3 regions of the Brevibacillus ruminantium genome follow, and region 1 is predicted to be linked to each of the others. Evidence: riboswitches for the same ligand, from Rfam matches in the RefSeq annotation. Region 1 holds a riboswitch; each other region holds the start of a gene.

Region 1 (7,125 bases):
ATCGCGCTGCTGACCCAAGCGGTGGACCCGTCCAATGCGCTGCTCCACCCGCATCGGATTCCAAGGCATGTCGTAATTGATGACGCGATTGCAAAATTGCAGGTTGATTCCTTCGCCGCCCGCTTCTGTTGCAATGAGCACCTGGGCGCGGTTCTGGAAAAGATCGGTCATCCAATCCTTTTTGCTCCGTTTGAAGCCGCCGCGAAAAGGCACGGATGTGATCCCGTGATCATGCAGATATTTTTGCAAATAGTTTTGGGTCGCCCGGTATTCCGTAAAGATGATCACCTTGTCATCGATTTCTTTAATCAACTCGATGGCTTTGGCCGCTTTGGAGTGTGCTTCGATGCGTTTGATCATCTCTACGAGCTCCAGGATTTCCGAGCGGACAGGAGAATCCTCGGCTGCCCGCTGGTGCATGTTGTACAGGGTGAGGAAGGCCGCTTCACGGCTGGAACAAACCTCGCGCTGGAGCGTAATCAGCGCCAGTGAGTTATACCCGCCTGAACCGGTGAGATACTGTTCCTTCACAAAACGAGTGACCCCTTCGTAGAGAGCAGCTTCCTCCGGAGACAGTTGGATCGGGATCGATTGGACGTGTCTTTGGGTAAAATGAACACCTCCATCGCTTCGGCGGTTGCGAATCATGACCTTGTCCAGCTCTGTCTTTAGCTGTTCATTGTTTTTGGCCTGCCGCTTTCCTTCGACATAGCTGGTCGTGAAGCTGGAGGTGTGTCCGAGGTGACCAGGCTTCAGCAGATTGATCAAGTTATACAGCTCGTCCATCTCGTTCTGAATAGGGGTGGCAGTTAACAGCAGACAGTATTTTTTACGAATTTCCTTGACGAATTGATAGTTGCGGGTTCTTTTGTTTTTGAGCTTATGAGCCTCATCGATAATCAGCATGTCGTAGTCGATGTCAAGCACGTGGCGCCTGTGCGGGTCCCGCTTTGCCGTATCTATCGAGGCGACAACGACATCATATTGACGCCACATGTACTCTTTTTTTTGAGCCATCGCGGGGATGCCAAACTTTTGGTTCAACTCTTTGGTCCACTGGATGACCAGGGAGGCAGGAACCAGTATCAGGATTTTTTTGGCCAAACCGCGAATCATGTACTCTTTCAGGATCAAGCCGGCTTCGATGGTTTTTCCAAGACCGACCTCGTCAGCCAAAATCGCGCGGCCGCGCATTTCATTTAAAACACGCTCGGCTGTCTGCAGTTGATGAGGATACGGCTGGAGGGTGGGGAGGTACTGCAAGCATTGGAGCTGGTCAAATTCACGGATCGCCAACGCTTCCTCGGCCCGCAGGGTAAGCTGGAACAGCTCCCATTTGTCCCAGGGGCCGTCCTCCTTCATTCGCTTCTGTAGCAAATCCATCCAATCCCTCTCGAAGGAAACGGGAATGTTCGTCATCGTATCGCCTCCTCATTCTTTGTGCTGAGGAATTTGTTTTAGTTACTCAGTTAAATACGAACAATATTCTTTTTAAATAAAAATTTTGTTAGTGAATTTGTAAGTTGATTGGCAATTTGCATATTTTCAAGAATCGACTCTCGTGGTAGGATAAAGAAGGAGTTCATTCCAGTAGTATGGAATGTTACTGAAAAGTTTATGTATGACCCAGTATCCATCGCGAATGAAAGTAGCAGGGAGAGACTGCCTGTATGGCAGCGCCGAAGGAGCAAGCCGGCAACGGTGAATCTCTCAGGCAAAAGTACCTCTACTGGACGCATCTCTGGAGAGAGCTCGAGCGAGAGCCACCAAAGGGGAAACTTGCACATGGAGCAACTGCGCTCCTTTCAGCAAGGCAACTCTCAGGTACCAAGGACAGAGGAGGAGGAATGGGCGCCGTCGTTCTTTGGCGTTCTTATTTCTCTTGTTTTGTCCTTTTTTGTTGCAGAAAAACTCAGGAGGTGCCAGACATGGCGACATTGAAACGCACGCCGCTATTTCCTGCCTACGAAAAGTACGGGGCGAAAACGATTGACTTTGGCGGCTGGGATTTGCCCGTGCAGTTTTCCGGTATTACGCAAGAGCACGAAGCAGTCCGGACAAGGGCAGGTTTGTTTGACGTTTCGCACATGGGCGAGGTAGCGGTAAAAGGTGAAGGAGCGTTTCTCTATCTTCAGAAGCTGACCACGAATGACCTCTCCAAGCTGGAAGTAGGTCAAGCCCAATACAGCGTCTTTTGTTATCCGGACGGGGGCACGGTAGATGATCTGCTGGTTTACAAATATGCAGATGACGATTACCTGCTCGTTATTAACGCTGGCAATACCGACAAGGATTTTGCCTGGATGCAGGAGCATCTCAGTAAAGGCGTGCAGATTGAAAACATCTCCGCGCAGACGGCGCAGCTCGCGATTCAGGGGCCAGTGGCTGAGTCCATTTTGCAAAAGCTGACGGATACAGATCTTTCGCAAATTGGCTTCTTCCGTTTCCAGCGTGATGTACTGATTGACGGTGTTCCATGCCTCGTTTCCCGTACGGGTTATACCGGCGAAGACGGCTTTGAGATCTATCTTGCCCAAGACAAGGCGATCCAGCTTTGGGATCGGCTGCTGGAGGTCGGAAAAGAAGATGGGCTGGTTCCATGCGGTCTGGGTGCACGCGATACGCTGCGTTTCGAATCCAAGCTGCCGCTTTACGGACAGGAGCTGAGCAAGGACATCTCGCCAATCGAGGCGGGTATCGGCTTTGCTGTAAAGGTGGACAAAGAAGTGTCTTTTATCGGCCAGGAAGCATTGAAGGCACAAAAGGAAAAAGGCGCGCCGCGCAAGCTGGTGGGCATCGAAATGATTGATCGCGGTATTCCGCGCAGCCATTATCCCGTGTTTATCGGGGACGAACAAATCGGCGAAGTGACGACAGGTACTCAGTCCCCTACATTGAAAAAGAACGTGGGGCTCGTGCTGATCAAATCCGAGCACGCTGCTGTCGGTACGGAGCTGGAAGTGGAAATTCGCGGCAAGCGCCTCAAAGCAGTCGTGGTGTCCACGCCATTCTATAAGCGTCCCAAGCAATCATAAATTACGGTTTCCAAGACCCCATTTATAAGGAGGACAACGTTCGTGAAATACCGTTACCTGCCTCAAACTGATCAGGACAAACGCGAGATGTTGGACACTCTCGGAATTTCCCGGGTGGAAGAGTTATTCGCAGATATTCCCGAAGAAGTCCGTTTCAAAGGCGCCTTGCAAATTCCAGAGGCCCTTTCCGAGCCGGAATTGGTGAAATATTTTTCATCCCTTGCCGGTAAAAATGCTAACTTCAGCACCCATGCCAGCTTTTTGGGGGCAGGTGTCTACCAGCACCACATCCCGAGTGTCGTCAACCATATGCTGCTTCGCGGTGAATTCTTCACAGCCTACACACCATACCAGCCCGAGATTAGCCAAGGCGAGCTGCAGGCGATTTTCGAATTCCAAACTATGGTGTGTGAGATGACTGGCATGGAGGTGGCTAACTCTTCCATGTACGACGGCGCAACTTCTCTGGCTGAGGCCGCCATGATGGCTGCCGGCCATACCGGAAAAAGAAAAGTGGTCGTCTCCCGCTCTGTTCATCCGGAAGCACGCAATGTTCTTCGCACCTATGCTTACGGACAAGGCGTCGAGGTAGTGGAAGCCGACCTGAAAGACAGCGTAACGGATACAGCGGCGTTGGAAGCTCTTGTCGACGAGCAGACAGCGGCTGTCATCGTGCAATATCCCAACTTCCTGGGACAAATAGAAGATTTGACTGCGATTGAGCCGATTGTACACGGGAAGGGGGCACTTTTGGTCGTCTCCTCCAACCCGCTCTCTCTCGGTGTTCTCGAAGCACCGGGTAAAATGGGCGCTGACATTGTCGTAGGAGACATGCAGCCGTTCGGGATCTTCGCATCCTTTGGCGGACCGCACTGTGGATACTTTGCGACTACGTCAAAACTGATGCGCAAAATGCCGGGCCGGATCGTCGGACAGACCAAGGATGAGGACGGAAAACGTGGCTTCGTGTTGACGCTTCAAGCGCGGGAACAGCACATTCGCCGTGAAAAGGCGACATCCAACATTTGCTCCAACCAGGCTTTGCTGGCTCTGGCCGCTTCCATCGCGATGTCATCCTATGGAAAGCAGGGCGTTCAGGAAATCGCCATGCTCAACCTGCAGAAAGCGCATTATGCCAAGCAGGTGTTGGCAGCAAAAGGCTTTGAAATCGTGGGCAGCGCACCATCCTTTAACGAGTTTATCGTCAAGCTGAACAAACCGGTGGCGGAAGTGAACCAAGCGCTGCTCGGCAAAGGCATCATCGGCGGCTACGACCTCGGTCTGGACTACCCGGAGCTGTCGAATCACATGCTCGTGGCAGTAACCGAGCTGAGAACAAAAGAAGAAATCGAAACACTGGCGCAGGAACTGGAGGCGATCAACCGTGCATAACGACAAGGAAAAAGCACTGATCTTTGAATTGAGCAAGCCCGGTCGCGTAGGCTACAATCTCCCGGCGCTTGATGTGCCTGAGGTAGAAGTTACGGAGCTGCTGCCAAAGCATCTGATTCGTGAGACGCCAGCAGAGCTGCCGGAGGTGTCCGAACTGCAGCTGGTTCGTCATTACACCGAGCTGTCCCGCCGAAATCACGGGATCGACAACGGTTTCTATCCGCTCGGTTCCTGCACGATGAAATACAATCCAAAAATCAACGAAGATGTAGCCCGTTATGCAGGCTTTGCCCAAACCCACCCGTATCAGGCGGAGGAATCTGTTCAAGGTGCGCTGGAGCTGTTGTACAACCTGCAGAATGAATTGGCCGAAATTACGGGAATGGACGCTGTTACGCTGCAGCCTGCTGCCGGTGCTGCGGGTGAGTGGACAGGTCTTCTGATGATCCGTGCCTATCATGAAAGCCGCGGTGATCATGCGCGTACTAAAGTAATCGTGCCCAACTCCGCACACGGCACCAATCCAGCCTCTGCCGCTGTTGCCGGTCTGGAAACCGTTACGATTCCATCCGACGATCGCGGACTGGTAGACATTGAGGCTTTGCGCCAAGCTGTCGGTTCCGATACGGCTGCGTTGATGCTTACCAACCCGAATACCCTCGGCTTGTTCGAAGAGGATATTGTCGAGATGGCCAAGATCGTCCATGATGCCGGCGGACTGCTCTACTATGACGGAGCCAACGCCAACGCGATCCTGGGCATCGCTCGTCCAGGGGACATGGGCTTTGACGTGGTTCACCTCAATCTGCATAAAACCTTTACCGGCCCTCATGGCGGCGGTGGACCCGGTGCAGGACCTGTCGGCGTGAAAAAGATCCTGGAACCGTTCATGCCCGCTCCAATCGTCGGCAAGAAAGCAGACGGCACGTTCTTCTGGGACAACGACCGCCCACAATCGATCGGCCGCGTAAAAGGATATCATGGAAACTTTGGAATCCTCGTCCGTGCTTATGCGTATATTCGTTCGATGGGACCAGAAGGATTGCTGCAGGTATCACAAAACGCTGTCCTCAGCGCCAACTACATGATGCGCAAGCTGGCTAGTGCATACGAGCTGCCCTATGATCGCGTCTGCAAGCACGAATTCGTTCTCTCCGGCGTACGTCAGAAAAAGCTGGGTGTTCGGACGCTTGATATTGCCAAACGTCTGCTCGACTTCGGCTATCATCCGCCGACCATCTACTTCCCGTTGATTGTTGACGAATGCTTGATGATTGAGCCGACTGAGACAGAATCCAAAGAAACGCTTGACGAGTTTATTGACATCATGCTGCAAATTGCGCGTGAATGTGAAGAGACTCCGGAGATCGTCCAGGAAGCACCGCATACGACTGTGGTTCGCAGATTGGATGAGGCGACGGCTGCTCGTAAACCGATTCTTCGTTATCAGCCTGAATAACTTGCGAAAGCTGCCGAATATGGTTCGGCAGCTTTTTTTACAACAGAACAGTTCTTTCAGTCCTTGGTGGCAAAAACCTTTGGAAATGGGGCTGCGGCGAGAAGAAGCATGTTTCCCTGCTTAGCTCCGTATTACGCCCTGCGGGGAGGATTCACTGTCCGCTCCAGGGCGATTCGCGGGGGAGCGCAAAAGCAGAAATTGCTACGAGGTCATCCCAAGGTTACGCTCCTTTTTCCCGCGAATCGCCCTTTCGCTGGGTAGGGCTCCACAGTCGCACCGCAGGGAAACATGCTTCTTCATGTAACCGATGCTTACCAAAAAAATGAACGGATATTCATTGATGTTAAGAATTAAAGAGCAATATATAAAGTACAGATGAGAGCAAAGATACAAGTAAAAACACAAGAAAAGGTACAAACAAAGCGTTCATAGTTAACATAGCCAACAAACATAAATACAAGCGCTCGAATCGTAAACATCGGGGCAACTAACCTTTCGTTTATCCCATGGTGAAAATTGCATCCTATTTTAGCGAAATAATGTGATGTTTGGAGCACCTTTGTATCGTCTTACAGAAATTTTTTTTGTTTTACATCATAAACACCCTTTCTTTCATCCTTTCAAAATTTGGATGGAGCAGTATGTCTGGAGAAGAATCATGTTTCCCTGCGGTGCGACTGTGAAGCCCAGCTTAGCGGAGCAGCGATTGGCGGGAAACAGGGGCGCAACCTTGATTTACTTCGGAGCGACGCGGCTTTTGCGCACCCCCGCCAATCGCTGTGGAGCGGACAGTAAAATCATCCCTGCAGGGCGTAATACGGAGCCAAGCAGGGAAACATGATTCTTCTCACCACAGCCCCGTTGCGAGTAAGTAAAGCTAGGGTTCACTCCTTTGCTGGAGTTTTTCAGGATAAGTGCAAGTATAGAGCTACAGATGTTTACCGGATTTACAATTTCAACATTTCGTGTCCTGTTGATCTGTTGCCCAGCGAACGTGATGAGAAGTACAATGGAAAGTGGAGAGGAGGGTTTAGCGCAGTGACAGAACAATGGCGATTTATCGTGACCGAGGGCATGTCCCCGGCAATGAATATGGCAGTGGATGAGGCAATTCTTCAACTTCACAGCGAAGGAAAGACTCCCCCAACCGTACGTTTTTATACATGGAACCCGGCTACCCTGTCGATTGGGTACTTTCAGAAAGCAAGCAAAGAAATTGATTTAGAGCTCGTGCAGGAG
Region 2 (7,125 bases), 550 kb from region 1:
ACGGTAATCGCAAAAGATCGGATCGTCGTAGAGATAGACCTGATCCGCTCCAAAGTGAAACGCTGTCTCACACAAGCCGCTGACCTGCTCGCCAATGAGAATGCCTGCCAGCGGCACTCCCCGTTTATCCGCAAGCTTACGGCCAGCGCCCAAAAGCTCAAGGGAGACAGGCACAATTTGTCCATCCCGGTGCTCCAAAAAAACCCATACTCCTTTGTACGCATCCAAACTCATGTCCGTGCCTCCTTCCCTGCAAAAAGCTCCTGTCTCTGCAGCAAGATGTCCATCAGACGGCTGACCTGTTCCCCAGCCGAACCCTGCAGAAGCTCGCCGCCCTTTGGTTTTTCCGGAGGCCACACCTTGGCGACAATCGTCGGCGAGCCCTTGAGACCGAGCAACGTGCGGTCGACGTCCTCCAAATCGGCGACAGACCAGATGACAGGCTGATAGCGGGCCGCGCGAATCATATTGGGCAGAGGGGAGTAAGGCACTTCGTTGATTTCCTTTTCCACCGAAAACAGGCACGGCAAGCTGGACTGAATCACTTCGTAACCGTCTTCCAATTTGCGGTGAACGACGGCATAGCCCTGCTCTTTGTTCACCTCGACCACTTTCTTTACACTGGTCAACGGAGGAATATCCAGACGTCTGGCGATACCCGGCCCGACCTGACCCGTGTCCCCGTCAATCGTCATCTTTCCGCAAATCACCAGATCAATCGGATTGTCTTTCCCGATTTTCTCCAGTGCTTTCGTCAGGGCGTAGCTGGTGGCGAGCGTATCGGCTCCAGCAAACGCGCGATCCGTGATCATATACCCTTCGTCCGCTCCGATTTCGATGCATTTGCGGATCGCTTTGACTGCAGGCGGCGGCCCCATCGTCAGGACGGATACCGTTCCTCCATACCTTTTCTTGATACGGACCGCTTCCTCCACCGCATGGGCATCATAGGGGTTCAAAATCGCGGGAGCACTAGAGCGATCCATTGTATTTGTTCTCGGGTTCATCTTGATGATTTTCGTGTCCGGCACCTGTTTGATACAGGCGACGATGTGCAGCATGTAATCTCCCTCCTTACAGCCCGACGCGGTATCGTTCAGACTGGGCTCACACAGGTTGTCTCCTTTTGGCACGACACTTGCGGGCAACATGTTCATCATTGATATAACGTATTGCGTCCGATTGTCGAATAGACCATAAAGAGCAGCACGTTTTCCGCGGGAGATATTTCAGCATTGACAAGTTGAGGATCGTCCCTATAATTGATTTATAAATTAGATAACGTTCGGATGAACCATTCAGGAGAAGACAGTTGTCTACCGACGGGGCAAGGGGCGAAAATCCCGAAACTCTCAGGTCTTGGAAACAAGTAAAACTGCATGGGGACGAGCCTCTGGAGAGACTCCCTCTTTTATCCAAAAGAGGAACGGGCACCGAAGGAGCAAATTCGCGGCGGCGAATAATCTCTCAGGTAAAAGGACAGAGTGGACGAATTTTCACATGCAGAGACTGCAGTTTATTTGTTGATCAACAAATTCAAATCATCAGTCTTTGTTTGCTCAATGTCCCATATGCTTCATTTCCCATGACGATCTCCAGAGAACATTTCATCCTCGATGAAGTGTTTTTCTTTTTTACAGAACGACGAGGGGGAACGAGAGAATGGACTGGCTGATGAAACTGTTGGACACGGTTAATGATGTTGTCTGGGGACTTCCTACCCTGATTCTGCTTGTCGGTACGGGCGTGATGCTGACCATCCGCCTGCGCGGACTGCAGTTTCGCAAGCTGTGGTATGCGCTGCGTCTCGCTTTTGGCAAAAAGCAGGAGCATTCGGCAGCGGGTGACATCAACCATTTTCAAGCACTGATGACTGCGCTGGCGGCGACGATCGGAATGGGGAATATTGCGGGGGTGGCAACGGCCGTCGCCGTCGGGGGACCAGGTGCTCTCTTCTGGATGTGGATTACAGCCCTCTTCGGTATGGCAACCAAGTACGCAGAAGCGATTTTGGCCGTTAAATACCGTATCCGCCAGGAGGATGGCAGCTTTTCCGGGGGACCCATGTACTATCTGGAGCTGGGGCTGAAACAAAAATGGCTCGCTGTCCTGTTTGCCCTGTTTGGCACGATGGCCTCGTTTGGAATCGGCAACATGGTGCAATCCCACTCTGTAGCGGAAGCCGTGCAACTGAACTTTTCCATCCCTCCGTGGGTAACAGGCATCATTTTGGCTGCATTTACGGCCTTTGTCATTTTGGGCGGCGTGAAAAAGATTGGACAGGTGACAGGGGTGATGGTGCCGTTCATGGCTCTCTTTTACATCGTGGCCGGGCTGATTATTGTTGCGGTGCATATCGATCAGGTACCGCAGGCCCTGGCTCAGATCATTACAGGCGCGTTCAACGGAACCTCCGCAGCAGGCGGATTCCTCGGGGCGACCGTAGCCATGGCGATTCAAAAAGGGGTCGCTCGCGGTGTCTTCTCCAATGAAGCTGGTCTGGGCAGCGCCCCGATTGCCGCGGCTGCAGCCAAAACGGATGAGCCTGCCAAACAGGCGCTTGTTTCCATGACAGGGACCTTTATTGATACCATTATCGTCTGTACGATCACCGGACTTTCGCTTGTTACCACGGGAGCTTGGTCGACGGGGATGTCCGGTGTGGAAGCGACTACCTACGCATTTCAGAACGTCTTCGGGCATGCCGGCAGCTATGTGCTTGCTGTCGCGATCATCCTCTTTGCCTACTCTACCATTTTGGGCTGGGCCTACTACGGCGAAAAATGCTTTGCCTACCTGTTCGGAACTGGCTCCGCCCGGTACTACCGGACTGTCTGGGTGATCATGGTGGCAATCGGTGCGACACTCAAGCTGGATCTGGTCTGGACGCTCTCTGATATCATGAACGGCATGATGGCGATCCCCAACCTGATCGGCTTGATTGGTCTCTCTGGTGTAGTCGTGGCGGAAACCAAGCGTTTTTTGGACGGACGTGTTGAAGTTTATCGGCAGTAGCAGACAAAAAAATGGCGCAGAGAAGGAGACTTCTTTCTCGCGCCATTTTCCTTTGAAGAACATCCCTTTTTACAGGGATTGAAAAACTCCCGAATTCCCATTAATTGGATGTCACTACTTACTATCAACACTCTTGTCACCGATGGAGGGAGAAAACAGTCATGAGCGGTTTGATGCTAGCGTCCATTTTTTCTTATCCAGGAAGAGAAAGGGTAACGTTCTGAGGCTGCCGATATTTTTGTTCATGGGCCAGCAGCCATTCCTTTCTCCACAGTTCCCACGCATACCCGCGAAGCTCTCCATCCCTGCCAATCACCCGGTGGCAAGGAACGACGATTGCCCATGCGTTTTTGCCGTTCGCCGTTCCCACTGCCCGGACGGCTTTCTCCCGGTTGACAGCAGCTGCAATATCCTGATAGGAAGCTGTCTGTCCGTACGGGATAGCCTGTACCTGTTGCCACACCTCTTGTTGAAATTCAGTTCCCGTATGGCGAAGCGGAAGCTCAAAGCTCATCCGCTTGCCTTCAAAGTATTCGGCCAACTGCTGCAGGCAGAGTTGGAGCGCATCTGTGGCCACACTATCGGTCACAGGGAGGTCTGCATCAGGGGAATCAACCTTCAGTGTCTCAGAATTCGGTGCTTCTATCTTCTGTGTTTCTACATGCAGTGCTTCGGTATCCGGGGCTTCTACCTCATGCCGCCCGGTTCCCTCCCCGACAAAGCGAATCGAGGCAATACTTTTCCGATCACCGGCAATTTCCAGCTTTCCCAGCGGGGATGTATAATACCGTCTTTCCAAGTGGTTATTCCTCCTTCGTCGACCGCCTGAACTCAGTCGGGGTCTGCTTCATCTCTTGGTGAAAAACATGGGAAAAATGGGCGCTGTTCCGAAATCCGACTTGATGGGCGACCTGAGCAACCGACAGGCTGGTGCCGCGAAGCAGCTCCCGGGCAGCTTCCAGTCGTTTGCGGATCAGGTACTGTCCGGGTGAGCAGTCTCGCAATCTGCGAAAGCAGCGAAGCAGGTAGTACGGACTGATAAACAACCGGGCTGCCATCTCCCGCAGCGTCAACGGCTCTGTATAGCACTCGCTGATCAGCTGTTCCGCCCGCTGTGTCAGCTCCTCGTCAGCAGACTGCCACCCTGTCTTGTGCGGCTGACATCGTTTGCACGGGCGCAAACCCGTCCTTTGTGCCTCATCGAGCGTAGCAAAGATACGGACATGCTCTCGTTTCGGTGTTCTTGATTTACAGGATGGCTTGCAAAAGATACCGGTGGTCAGCACACCGTAATAAAATTTTCCATCATATGCGGGATCGCATTCGACTACCGCCCGCCAGATCTCCTCGTTCATCGACTGACCCCTCCCTCTTCTCTCCTGTATCTGATGGTCGTCGTTTAATTCTTCTCCCGTAGTATAACGCCAAATCAGGATGATACGTAAGGCTTACCAGATGAGAGTGCAATCTCACAAAAAAAATCCCTATACGTCGTACTTCCCAACCGTTTCTTTAGCCCCAAGGAAAAAGGGAGTATAATAATGGTACCGATCAGAAGGACGGAACGGATCTTTCGCAACAACTCACTCGGAGGGTACAGGACAATGTTGGAAACATTTGGGTTCTCCCATTATGAAAGCAGGGTATACGAAGCCCTTGCCGCAGGCGACACACCTATGGACGCGACTATGGTTGTCAAGCATTCAGGCGTTCCGAAAGCAAAAATATATGAAGTGCTCCAGCGGCTAGTAGAGAAAGGACTGGTTCTGGACTCTCTTTCTGAGAAGAAAAAATGGTATACGGCACTTCCCCCCAGCAGTCTGATTGATAAACTGACCACACAATTTGAACAAGATATCGATGCGCTCAAAACTTCTTTGACAAAGAAAACACTCAGGGATGACCGCATCTGGAATCTCAAAGCGGCTTCGTCGATCCGCGCAGAAAGCAGACACTTGATTCAAAACGCGACCAAATCCATTCGCTTCTCAGCCTGGAGCGATGATTTTGCAGCTTATGCAGCGCTACTTGAAGAAAGGGAGCGGGAAGGCATTGATGTGGAAGTGCTGGTTGTCGGCCGGAACCAGTGGAAGCTGTCTCGTGTCCATGAGCTGGTTCCAACAGAGGAGCATGAGGGACTCGAACGGTATCAACTGGTGGTGGTCGACCAGGAAGAAATTCTCCTTGCCGGTGAAGAGAACGGTGCCTGGCAGGCCATTCAGACACGAGCGCAGCCTTTCGTCAAATTTTTTGCCGACTTTTTCTATCATGATGTGGCTTTGGCAAGTATCACCCAGAAGCATTATGATCTGTTCATGGGAGATGAGGAAGTCCGAAAAATGCTGATTCGTCTGCGCTATTAATATTGTCAGGATTTTCTCTTGTGTGCTCGCGCAAGAAAGGTTACCATCGTAGTGGTAACCTTATTTAATTTTACCGAGAGGAGAGCATCTTTGTGAATCCGCGCGTCTTTATCCTTGCTATTGCAACCTTCGTGGTCGGAACGGTGGAGCTGATTATCGGGGGCACCATGAATCTGATCACAGAAGATCTGAATATTCCTCTCAGTGCGGCCGGACAATTGATTACGGTCTTTTCCCTGTCGTTTGCCATCTCAGCACCCATCCTGATGCACGCAACCCGCAGCATGCCGCGCAAACCTTTGTATCTCACGGCCCTTTTTGGTTTTTTCCTCAGCAATGTTCTCGCGGCGTTGAGTCCCATCTATGCATTGCTGTTAGTGGCCCGCATTCTCTCAGCGGCCTGCGGTGCCTTGCTGACCGTGCTGTCCATCTCGATCGCTACCCAGCTGGTTGAACCGGCTTATCGGGGCAGAGCGTTGGGCATTATTTTTATGGGGATCAGCGGATCACTGGTTCTTGGTGTACCGCTCGGCATGACCTTGGGCAATGCTTTTGGCTGGCGGGCACCGTTCTGGTTCATCGCCGCCTTGAGTCTGCTTGCGATGCTGATCCTGAGTCGGCAGTTGCCGCAAGTACAGATATCTCCGAGTGTTCCGTTGCGGGTACAGCTCGCCTCGTTGAAAGACTCGAAGATCGTCAGTGCTCAGTTGATTTCCATGTTTATGCTGACCGGACATTTGACGCTGTACGCTTACTTTACACCATACCTGGAAACGACGATGCATCTGGAAGCTGGGTGGCTCAGCATCATTTACCTGGTGTTTGGCTTGGCCGCTGTAACAGGCGGGGGTGTCGGCGGCTGGATTGCAGACAAATGGGGACCAACCAAATCCATGCTGTTCATTATTTCCAGCTTTGCCCTGGTCATGGCCTCCTTGCCTTTTGCGACAAAATCTCTGTACATCTTCCTGATCGTCATGATCTTATGGAGTGCACTGAGCTGGGCCATTTCCCCTGCACAGCAAAACTACCTGATTCACGCCGCACCTGGAACCTCTGACATTCAGCTTGGACTAAACACCTCTGTTCTCCACGCAGGTATCGCACTTGGCTCAGCCATTGGCGGAATCGTTGTCGAGCGGGCTTCCGTGCTGTACAATCCTTGGGTTGGTGCCATATTTGTCTTGTTTTCACTCGGGTTTGCCATCTTCTCTATCACTCGACCCGTCAGGGAGAAATCGGTTGCCAGATTGCCTATAGAGTCCTAAACCCGCAGAGCGCTTCCTAGAAGAAAGAAGACTGTCCGGAACTTGATAGCCCCCTTCGAGCAGCGGCTTATTTTCAACCTTCTACTCTAAGGGGAGCCTGTCACTTTCCAAGGCAGCCTTCTTTTTTATCGGAAGAATCCCCCACTTCAAGGCGTTAGCCTAAGTGGGGGATTCTTCAATTGCCGGGAATTTGCAAACGGACACAGAATTGCGTCGTTCCCCGCTCAGACCGAACATCAATGTCCCCGTGGTATTTCCTGACGACCTCTTTGACGATCGTCAGTCCAACGCCACGCGGCAAATCATCATCTCCTTGCTTGGTGGTGACGCCCTCTTGAAAGATGCTCTTCAAATGTTCGGCCCGTATCTCTTTTCCCGAATTTTCCACAGTAAACCAGTACGCTGACTCTTTTGCCTGACAACTGATCCGAATGTATTTTTGTCCGTCAGCCTCTTCCGAAGCCTCGATCGCATTATCC
Region 3 (7,125 bases), 400 kb from region 1:
TTCCGCAGCAATTGGTCCACGATATTGGCGTGGGCATAGACCAGGTACATATTGGAGTCAACGGGTGTAGGATGTGCATCGCTCCCCGCCGCAGCCATGCCGATCAGCACGATCCGATCTTGAAAGGTTTCAGGCGGCACCTCGCCGCTGACCACCATGTAAAATGGGATGCTCATAAAATCCTTCGTCGTCTGATTGAATTTGATCGACAACTCCGCTTGGGGATTGTCAGTCAGGTAGTGACTGACCTCTGCGCCATGCATCTCTGCGATTTTATAGGCGAGTGAAGGGATGGGACCCTCGGGGGTATCCAGCATAAGCCACGTTCGTCTGATAGCTCCGTCTTCGTCCAGGGCGGCATTAATATGTGCGGTTTTGCTCACCGAAGAGATTTCTGGGATCGAGCGATACAACGCCTGCCCTTTTAGCCATTCATCCTTTTTCACACGGGTCTCTTTGCGAAAGAAACTCTCCATCTCGGCAAAGGACGGGATGATCACATTGTCCAGCTTGGCCAAGGCATCGGCAAAGTCTTTGTCCACCGACGGGTCCTCGCTTTTGGTCGTAAACATAATATCGAAAGCGATCACCTTGGCACCGGAGATTTGCTCCAGCAAAGGTATGTAAAGATCTCGCGGCCACGGAAAGGTTCCAAGCAGATCGAGTGACTCCTGGTCAATTTCGATCACAATGATATCCTCATGAGGCTCATGCTTCATGGTGGTTCGCTGATCATAATCGTAGAGAGCACGGCTCAGCACATGCAAAGAACTGGTCATAAAAACAGTGAGGCAAACAAGCAAGACCAGAATGTTCCCGATTACCAGAAACCTTTGTATCTGTTTTTTCATTGTCGTGTCCTTTCTCTTTTCCAGTTAACTGAGCTCATCTGGTTTAACCGGACATCCCCACAGCAATCGCCAAAATGATCAAATGAAAGGTCTGATCGACCATAATCATCAGCCACTTGTTGCGGTCATCTGTGACCCGCATCACGCGCCGGTACCAGAAGAAGACAAATCCGCGGCGATCCATAAGGACATGCGAGACAAAAATCAGAAGGATTGCCCACCATGACAGCGCTGTGGGAAGCCAAAGAAAAGAAATAAGTCCAACAACCAGTGTATACACAAAACAATGGGCTAAAAGTGGCCACCAACGTTCGGCCTTGTACTTCGCCATCCATTCTGTTTGCAGCAAATAGTCACCAATCAAATGAGCAATCAGCAACACATCAAATGAGCTAAGCTGGTTCACTGTCTCGTTTCTCCCTTGTTTTGTCGTTTTCCAGCGTCTGCTTTCTTTCCAGATCATGCTCCCTGTTCATAGGGTGATGCCCTACTTTCCATGGGCTTTGATTCGGGGAACGGAAACAAGCTGCCATCCGTAAAAAGCCAGGCAGCTTGTTTCTTTTCCTCCAGCAGCTTTATTTGGTTGCAGCTGCTGCTACTCTTTTTTGCTCCAGCTTGCTCAGCAGGTTGGCAAAACGTCCGAAACCGCTGCCCTTTACTACTTCCTTTACATTAACTGGACGTGGAAACATGTTTGTCACCCCCTTTCCCCAAACGTGTCCGTTCTTCCATACCGTTCAAATAGCTGTAAAGTCGGGCGAAGTCAGTTGAATAGATGAATTCTCTTCCGTACTCCCCTTCTAAAGCTCCGGTCCTCTCTGCAAATTTGGCATAAAGCCGATTCAAGTACACGTTGCTCTCCAACGCGGAAAATTGAAATTGCCCAATGTGTCGGTTCTGCTCGGCGATCTGATTGACCATGTATCGAAATCCTTTGATGAAGGTCCAACTGCTTCGGTATTCCTTGTCCAGAATGACGGAGTGTACGAAGACGGTTTCATGAGCGGCCTCTATTTCATCGTCGTTTGTCGTGTATTCGTAATGGGCCCAGCCGATTACCTTTTGCTCACGGTCCTCGATGAGGATGATTTGTGAGTCAGGGGAAGTCATCAGGATATGCTCCAACGTGTCAGACAGGGAGAACTGATGGTGGAAATCCTTTCGGTTCCGGATAAAGTAGTTGGCAAATTTCGCGTAATCTTCATCGCTTTGACAGCTTCTAAATGTGGCATGCATCGGAATCCCTCTCTTAGTTACGTCTCTGCATGATTGTTTGCCAGACCTGTTCGTCAATTTCCGGGTATCGGGACAAGATGTGATACAGAGCTTTTCGCTTCAGCGTTAAAAAGACGCAGGGAGTGATCGCTGTCACGGTTGCTGTCCGTGGTACGTTCTCCAGTAAAGCAATTTCGCCAAAATAGTCGCCATCCTCCAACATCGCCAGAGAAATGATGCCCTCTTGTGGGGCCGAAGCAGCTTTGGTTATCTCAACTCTCCCGCGTGCGATGAGATAAAACTTCTCCCCTGACTCCCCCTCCCGGATTACAGATTGACCAGGGAGGCAGCTTTCCGAGTCGAAAAGGCTCGTCATCTCGGACAGCACCTTGGGATCAATGCCGCGAAAGAAGGGAAGTCTGGACAAGCGCTCTTCGTCTACCTCTGCTTCCAGCCCATCTTGGGAGACAATAAGCCCGCTCTGCTTCTCCCAAAGCTGTTGATAGTAGCCACCCTTTTGGAGCAACTCCAGATGTGTGCCGCTGTCAACCAGTTCTCCTTGATCAAAAACAAAGATCTGATCAGAGCCTGTGATGGAAGCAAGCCGATGGGTTACGGTGATGACGGTGCGGTCATCCGATAACGCTTGGAAGGTCCGGTTGATCGCAGCTTCTGCGATCGGGTCAAGTGCAGAGGTCGCCTCATCCAGTAGTAAAAGGGGCGGGTCCCGCAAAATGGCCCTGGCAATGGCAAGGCGCTGGCGCTGACCGCCAGAGAAGTTGTGTCCGTCGTCTACCACCTCTGTGTCATAGCCTTCGGGAAGGGAGCAGATATAGTCATGAATCTCAGCCTTTTGAGCGGCGAGCATGATCTCCTCTCTGGAAGCATCCGGTCGACTTATACGGATGTTCTCCAGGATACTTCCCCGGAACAGGAAATTTTCTTGGAACACAATCCCGATTTGCTCTCGGAATGAGCTGCGATCAAGATCCTGCATCCGCGTGCCATTCAAACAGATATCCCCTGTTTGTGGATCATAGAAACCAAGCAACAACTGCAGCATCGTACTTTTTCCAGAACCGCTTGACCCGACGAACGCTGCGGTCGTGCCCGCTGGAATGCGCAGATTGATTTGTTTGAGTACCGGCTTGTCCGGTTCATAGCCGAAGGTCACCTGCTCTACGTGGATGTCCAGCATCCCGCGCTGTAAACGGACTCGATCCACTGTCGTACCGAATGATTCTCGAGGCAGTTTCAGCAGTTGCTCGATTCGTTCCATACTGACACGTGCCTCAGTCAGTGCGGGAATGGTAAAGGTCAGTCCAAATACAGAGTTACCCATCGACATATACATCGTGAAAAATGCAACGAGTGCGCCCAAAGTAATGTAGCCTTGCAGTGCGAGATACGATCCAACTCCCATGATCGAAAAATTCACCAACAGGAGGCTGATCATCGGAAGGCGTTCGAGCTTTGTGTTAATGAGCTGCTTGTTGTAAAAGCTGAGGGAAAAGGATTGCAATCTTTTATTGAACTTTTCGATCATCGCTTGTTGCAGATGAAAGCCTTTGATCACTTTTTGGGCACGCATATTTTCATGGACATCACTGGTGATCAATGACAGCCGTTCGATATAGGCTGCGTTCACTGCCTGAGCACGTCGACCTAGCAAATAAGGTCCACAAAAGACGAAGGCAGCACCTGCCAGAATGAGGAGGGCCATACTCCATTCCAGTGAAAACAAAACAATGGTGCTGAGAATCACCACCGTGAACGATTGAATCCCCGTGGTCAGGATGACCACCATGGCGGTTTCTATTGCAGGCAAATCCACTGAAAAATAAGAGACGAGATCCCCTGACCGGGCTTTTTGAAAAAAACCGATCGGCAGGTGTTGGAGTTGATCAAATAATCGTCTGCGCAATTCAGTCTGCACGTTCGCGTTTAATTTCGCCAGGGCGTAATCACTCACAACTCCCATACTCATACAGAAGAGACCAATGATTGCAAATGTTCGTATAAATGAAAAGAAAAATGCAGAGTCTCCCGGCTCAATGGCTTTGTCGATGATAAATTTAAAGCTGAGGGGCGCAAGAGAGACAAAGGCTAAATCAAAGCAGAGTGCTGTGAAAAAAACGACCGTGAGCCATTTGTAGGGACGTATGTAGCCCAGCAGATTTTTCAAGAGAGTCAACATTAGAAGGTCTCCCTTTTACAAGTCAAAATACTTTTCAACAGGAAACTTGGCTGCATAGGCTTGCCATGCTTCAAAGGAGGCCCTGTATTCATCCAGTGTGCCGAATTCCATTTGGACAGAAGCAACACGCTGGGCGAGCTTATCAAAGAGTCGTCGCAGGGGCTCGTCCGCAGGTGACCAAAAACGTATCTCCCGCACCTCCCCACGCTGTTGGGCAAGGTATTGGATAAAAAACTGCAGGCTATGGAGAAAAAGATAGGACTTACGATAGTGCTTGAGTATGAAGACGGCCTGAATTTGAACGATGTCTGTATCCGTGTATTCGTGCTCACCAGTCCCAAAGATGAAGCCAAAGGCCCCAATCACCTCATATTCGTCGTTAAAACAGAGGAAGCACCCCTTCCCCATCAACACCGGACTGGCGAGATAGCTAAAGGTTTCGGGAAAGGCATATGGCAAATGCAACTCATGATAATGCTCGAGCAGGAATTCCAGGTATTTCTGTTGGTACATTTCGGATGAGCATAGGGCAAAATAGTAGCTCATAACATTGGAGATCCCCCTTCTGCCTGGTACTCTGGTAGCGAATTTCTCCTCTGCAACGATGGTTTTTCGTGTTGCAAAATTCTCATTCAATATTGTAGTTCAAATAGACTAGAAAAAAAATCCTACCAAGGTTGAGAAGGGGGTGGAGATTTTTAAACGTTTGTTTACATCGAGGGGCAATTTTGATGGGGCTTTGAAGGTGAAAGCTTACGCAAATACAATGGTTTTATTTCCGTATACGAGCACATGATCCTTAAGATGCCAAGCGACGGCTTGCGCAAGCACACTTCTCTCCACTTGTCGTCCGGCGATTTTCAAGGCTGCTTCGTTATAACGATGATTGACTCTCACCACATCTTGTTCAATGATTGGACCCTCATCGAGATCGTTGGTTACGTAATGGGCTGTAGCGCCGATCAGCTTCACACCACGTTCAAACGCTTTTCGATAGGGGTTGGCGCCGATGAACGCAGGCAAAAAAGAGTGATGGATATTGATAATCTGATCCGGATAGTGAGAGATAAACGCAGGGGATAGAATCTGCATGTACCTGGCCAAGACGATCAAATCAACCTTGTCTTTCAACAGCTCCAAGGTCTTTGCTTCTGCTTCCTCCTTCGTCTCTGCCGATACAGGAATGTGGTAATACGGGATTCCGTACGATTCTACTGCTTCACGCAAGTCATTGTGATTGCTGATCACCATGGGGATCTCTGCGTGAATTTCCCCAGATTTCCAACGCCATAGAAGCTCGAGAAGGCAGTGATCCATTTTGGATACAAAAATAGCCATGCGTTTGGTCTGCCTCTCATGGCTGAGACGCCACTCCATACCGTATTCACCAGCCATGGCGGCCAGATTCCCCTTCAGCTTTGCGAAGTGCCTGTCATCTTCCAGGTCAAATTCGATGCGCATAAACAGGACACCATCCTGCGGGTCCGTGGTATGCTGGTCAAATTGAACGATATTCGCTCCGTGTTTGACGAGAAAATTGGAGACATCGGAAATGATGCCTGGTCTCTCCGGGCAAGACAGTAGTAAAACGGCACGAATCGTTGCTTTGCTGCTTCTCATTGTTTTATCCCCCATTCTGATCTTTCGCAAAACGTCCCGGCATTACGGTTCCAGCTAGCTTGCAGTGGGCTCTCCAACCATGATCCCGCCTTGGCTGCACCAAAAAAGGACAGCAGAAAGATAAAGTACATGTACTCTACCTTTCCCCTGTCCTTTTTACCTGAGAGTTTACTCCCGATGGGAGCCTTCCCCTTTGGTGGCTGCTCGCTCTCTCCAGAGGTGCGTCCTATTGCAGTACGTTTACCTGAGAGATTGATCCCAAGGTTTTTTGGGACTTGCTCCTTCGGTGCTAAACAGTTGTTTCTCGTTTAGGCTCTCCCACAATAATGGTCCGCCTATGTGAAGTTTTCAAAATACTTGCAATCAGTTAATCATACCCTTTTCAAAGAGTCAACTGCGAATCAGAAAGCTTCCGGATGATCCAACTATTCAAATCAAGCAAGCTCACACTTCGCGGACCTCTGTCACTGAGGCAGCACGCCAAAATCGAGGCAGAAAAAACAAGGGATACAGCATCAGGAACAAATTGGGCAACCACCAGGTCAAATCAAATTCAAGCCGAATTCCCCAGTAGGAGATAGCCATCAAGCCTGAACAAAAGGTCAAGCATAGCGAAAGGAATGCGGCTGGCTTCCATTTTGGAGATTGGATGCGATGTAGATAAATAGCCGTCAATCCGGAAAGGGAGATCACCATATCCAACGGAAAAAAAGACCAGTTCCAGGCGACCAGGATGGGGTTCGTATAATCGGAATAGGCGTATTCTACAGGGATAAGCCCCAATGCCGTCGATCCGAAATACAAGAAAAAGGAGATGTCGATCACCAGGAAAAACCACTTGAGGATATGCATTGATGGCTCTGGGCTCTGCGCGTCTATTCTTTTCGGGTTCAAGTGTATTCTCCTCCCCTAGGGTTCTTTCTATTTTTTTGTACAATCGGAAACGGCCATGCCATTCAGCAGGACCTCCACCATTGTATCCAAGGCACTGGTCAGCGATTCCGGCGAATGGATCAAAAAATCAGGGTCATAAATCGCCGCAGACGCACCGCGCAGCATCTGAATCACACTGGTGACAGGGAGCGGGCGCAACTCTCCATTGGCGATACCTTGTTCTAAGATAACGGTGACCGTCTTCCACTCTTCTTGCATCTGCTTGTCGATTTTCTTCCATTCGTCGGGGACGTAGCGTTTCATCTCAGAAAGCAAGCGGGCATCTCCGAAGTGAAGGCCACTCGGGAC

Evidence for each region. A riboswitch is a leader RNA that binds a small molecule or an ion and turns the genes downstream of it on or off. The one in region 1 is predicted to bind glycine.
Region 2: it holds a riboswitch for glycine, as region 1 does, so the genes downstream of both, NDK47_RS18810 (alanine/glycine:cation symporter family protein) here and gcvT (glycine cleavage system aminomethyltransferase GcvT) in region 1, are expected to answer to the same signal.
Region 3: it holds a riboswitch for glycine, as region 1 does, so the genes downstream of both, purU (formyltetrahydrofolate deformylase) here and gcvT (glycine cleavage system aminomethyltransferase GcvT) in region 1, are expected to answer to the same signal.

The regions. Positions count from the first base shown of each region.
Region 1 is NZ_CP098755.1:3,228,721-3,235,845, reverse strand. Features, by position in the region: gene NDK47_RS15995 (DEAD/DEAH box helicase) at 1-1,419, opposite strand, end outside; glycine riboswitch at 1,643-1,736, shown strand; glycine riboswitch at 1,737-1,847, shown strand; gene gcvT (glycine cleavage system aminomethyltransferase GcvT) at 1,929-3,035, shown strand; gene gcvPA (aminomethyl-transferring glycine dehydrogenase subunit GcvPA) at 3,078-4,427, shown strand; gene gcvPB (aminomethyl-transferring glycine dehydrogenase subunit GcvPB) at 4,420-5,886, shown strand; gene NDK47_RS15975 (hypothetical protein) at 6,545-6,727, shown strand; gene NDK47_RS15970 (lipoate--protein ligase family protein) at 6,961-7,125, shown strand, end outside.
Region 2 is NZ_CP098755.1:3,779,397-3,786,521, forward strand. Features, by position in the region: gene NDK47_RS18800 (electron transfer flavoprotein subunit alpha/FixB family protein) at 1-234, opposite strand, end outside; gene NDK47_RS18805 (electron transfer flavoprotein subunit beta/FixA family protein) at 231-1,061, opposite strand; glycine riboswitch at 1,384-1,493, shown strand; gene NDK47_RS18810 (alanine/glycine:cation symporter family protein) at 1,663-3,015, shown strand; gene NDK47_RS18815 (methylated-DNA--[protein]-cysteine S-methyltransferase) at 3,209-3,814, opposite strand; gene NDK47_RS18820 (bifunctional transcriptional activator/DNA repair enzyme AdaA) at 3,819-4,370, opposite strand; gene NDK47_RS18825 (TrmB family transcriptional regulator) at 4,620-5,378, shown strand; gene NDK47_RS18830 (MFS transporter) at 5,471-6,646, shown strand; gene NDK47_RS18835 (sensor histidine kinase) at 6,822-7,125, opposite strand, start outside.
Region 3 is NZ_CP098755.1:2,828,769-2,835,893, forward strand. Features, by position in the region: gene NDK47_RS13925 (CHASE2 domain-containing protein) at 1-851, opposite strand, end outside; gene NDK47_RS13930 (DUF3307 domain-containing protein) at 895-1,257, opposite strand; gene NDK47_RS13935 (GNAT family N-acetyltransferase) at 1,524-2,087, opposite strand; gene NDK47_RS13940 (ATP-binding cassette domain-containing protein) at 2,101-4,263, opposite strand; gene NDK47_RS13945 (hypothetical protein) at 4,279-4,809, opposite strand; gene purU (formyltetrahydrofolate deformylase) at 5,017-5,883, opposite strand; glycine riboswitch at 6,028-6,103, opposite strand; glycine riboswitch at 6,106-6,214, opposite strand; gene NDK47_RS13955 (DUF5360 family protein) at 6,328-6,735, opposite strand; gene NDK47_RS13960 (TetR/AcrR family transcriptional regulator) at 6,805-7,125, opposite strand, start outside.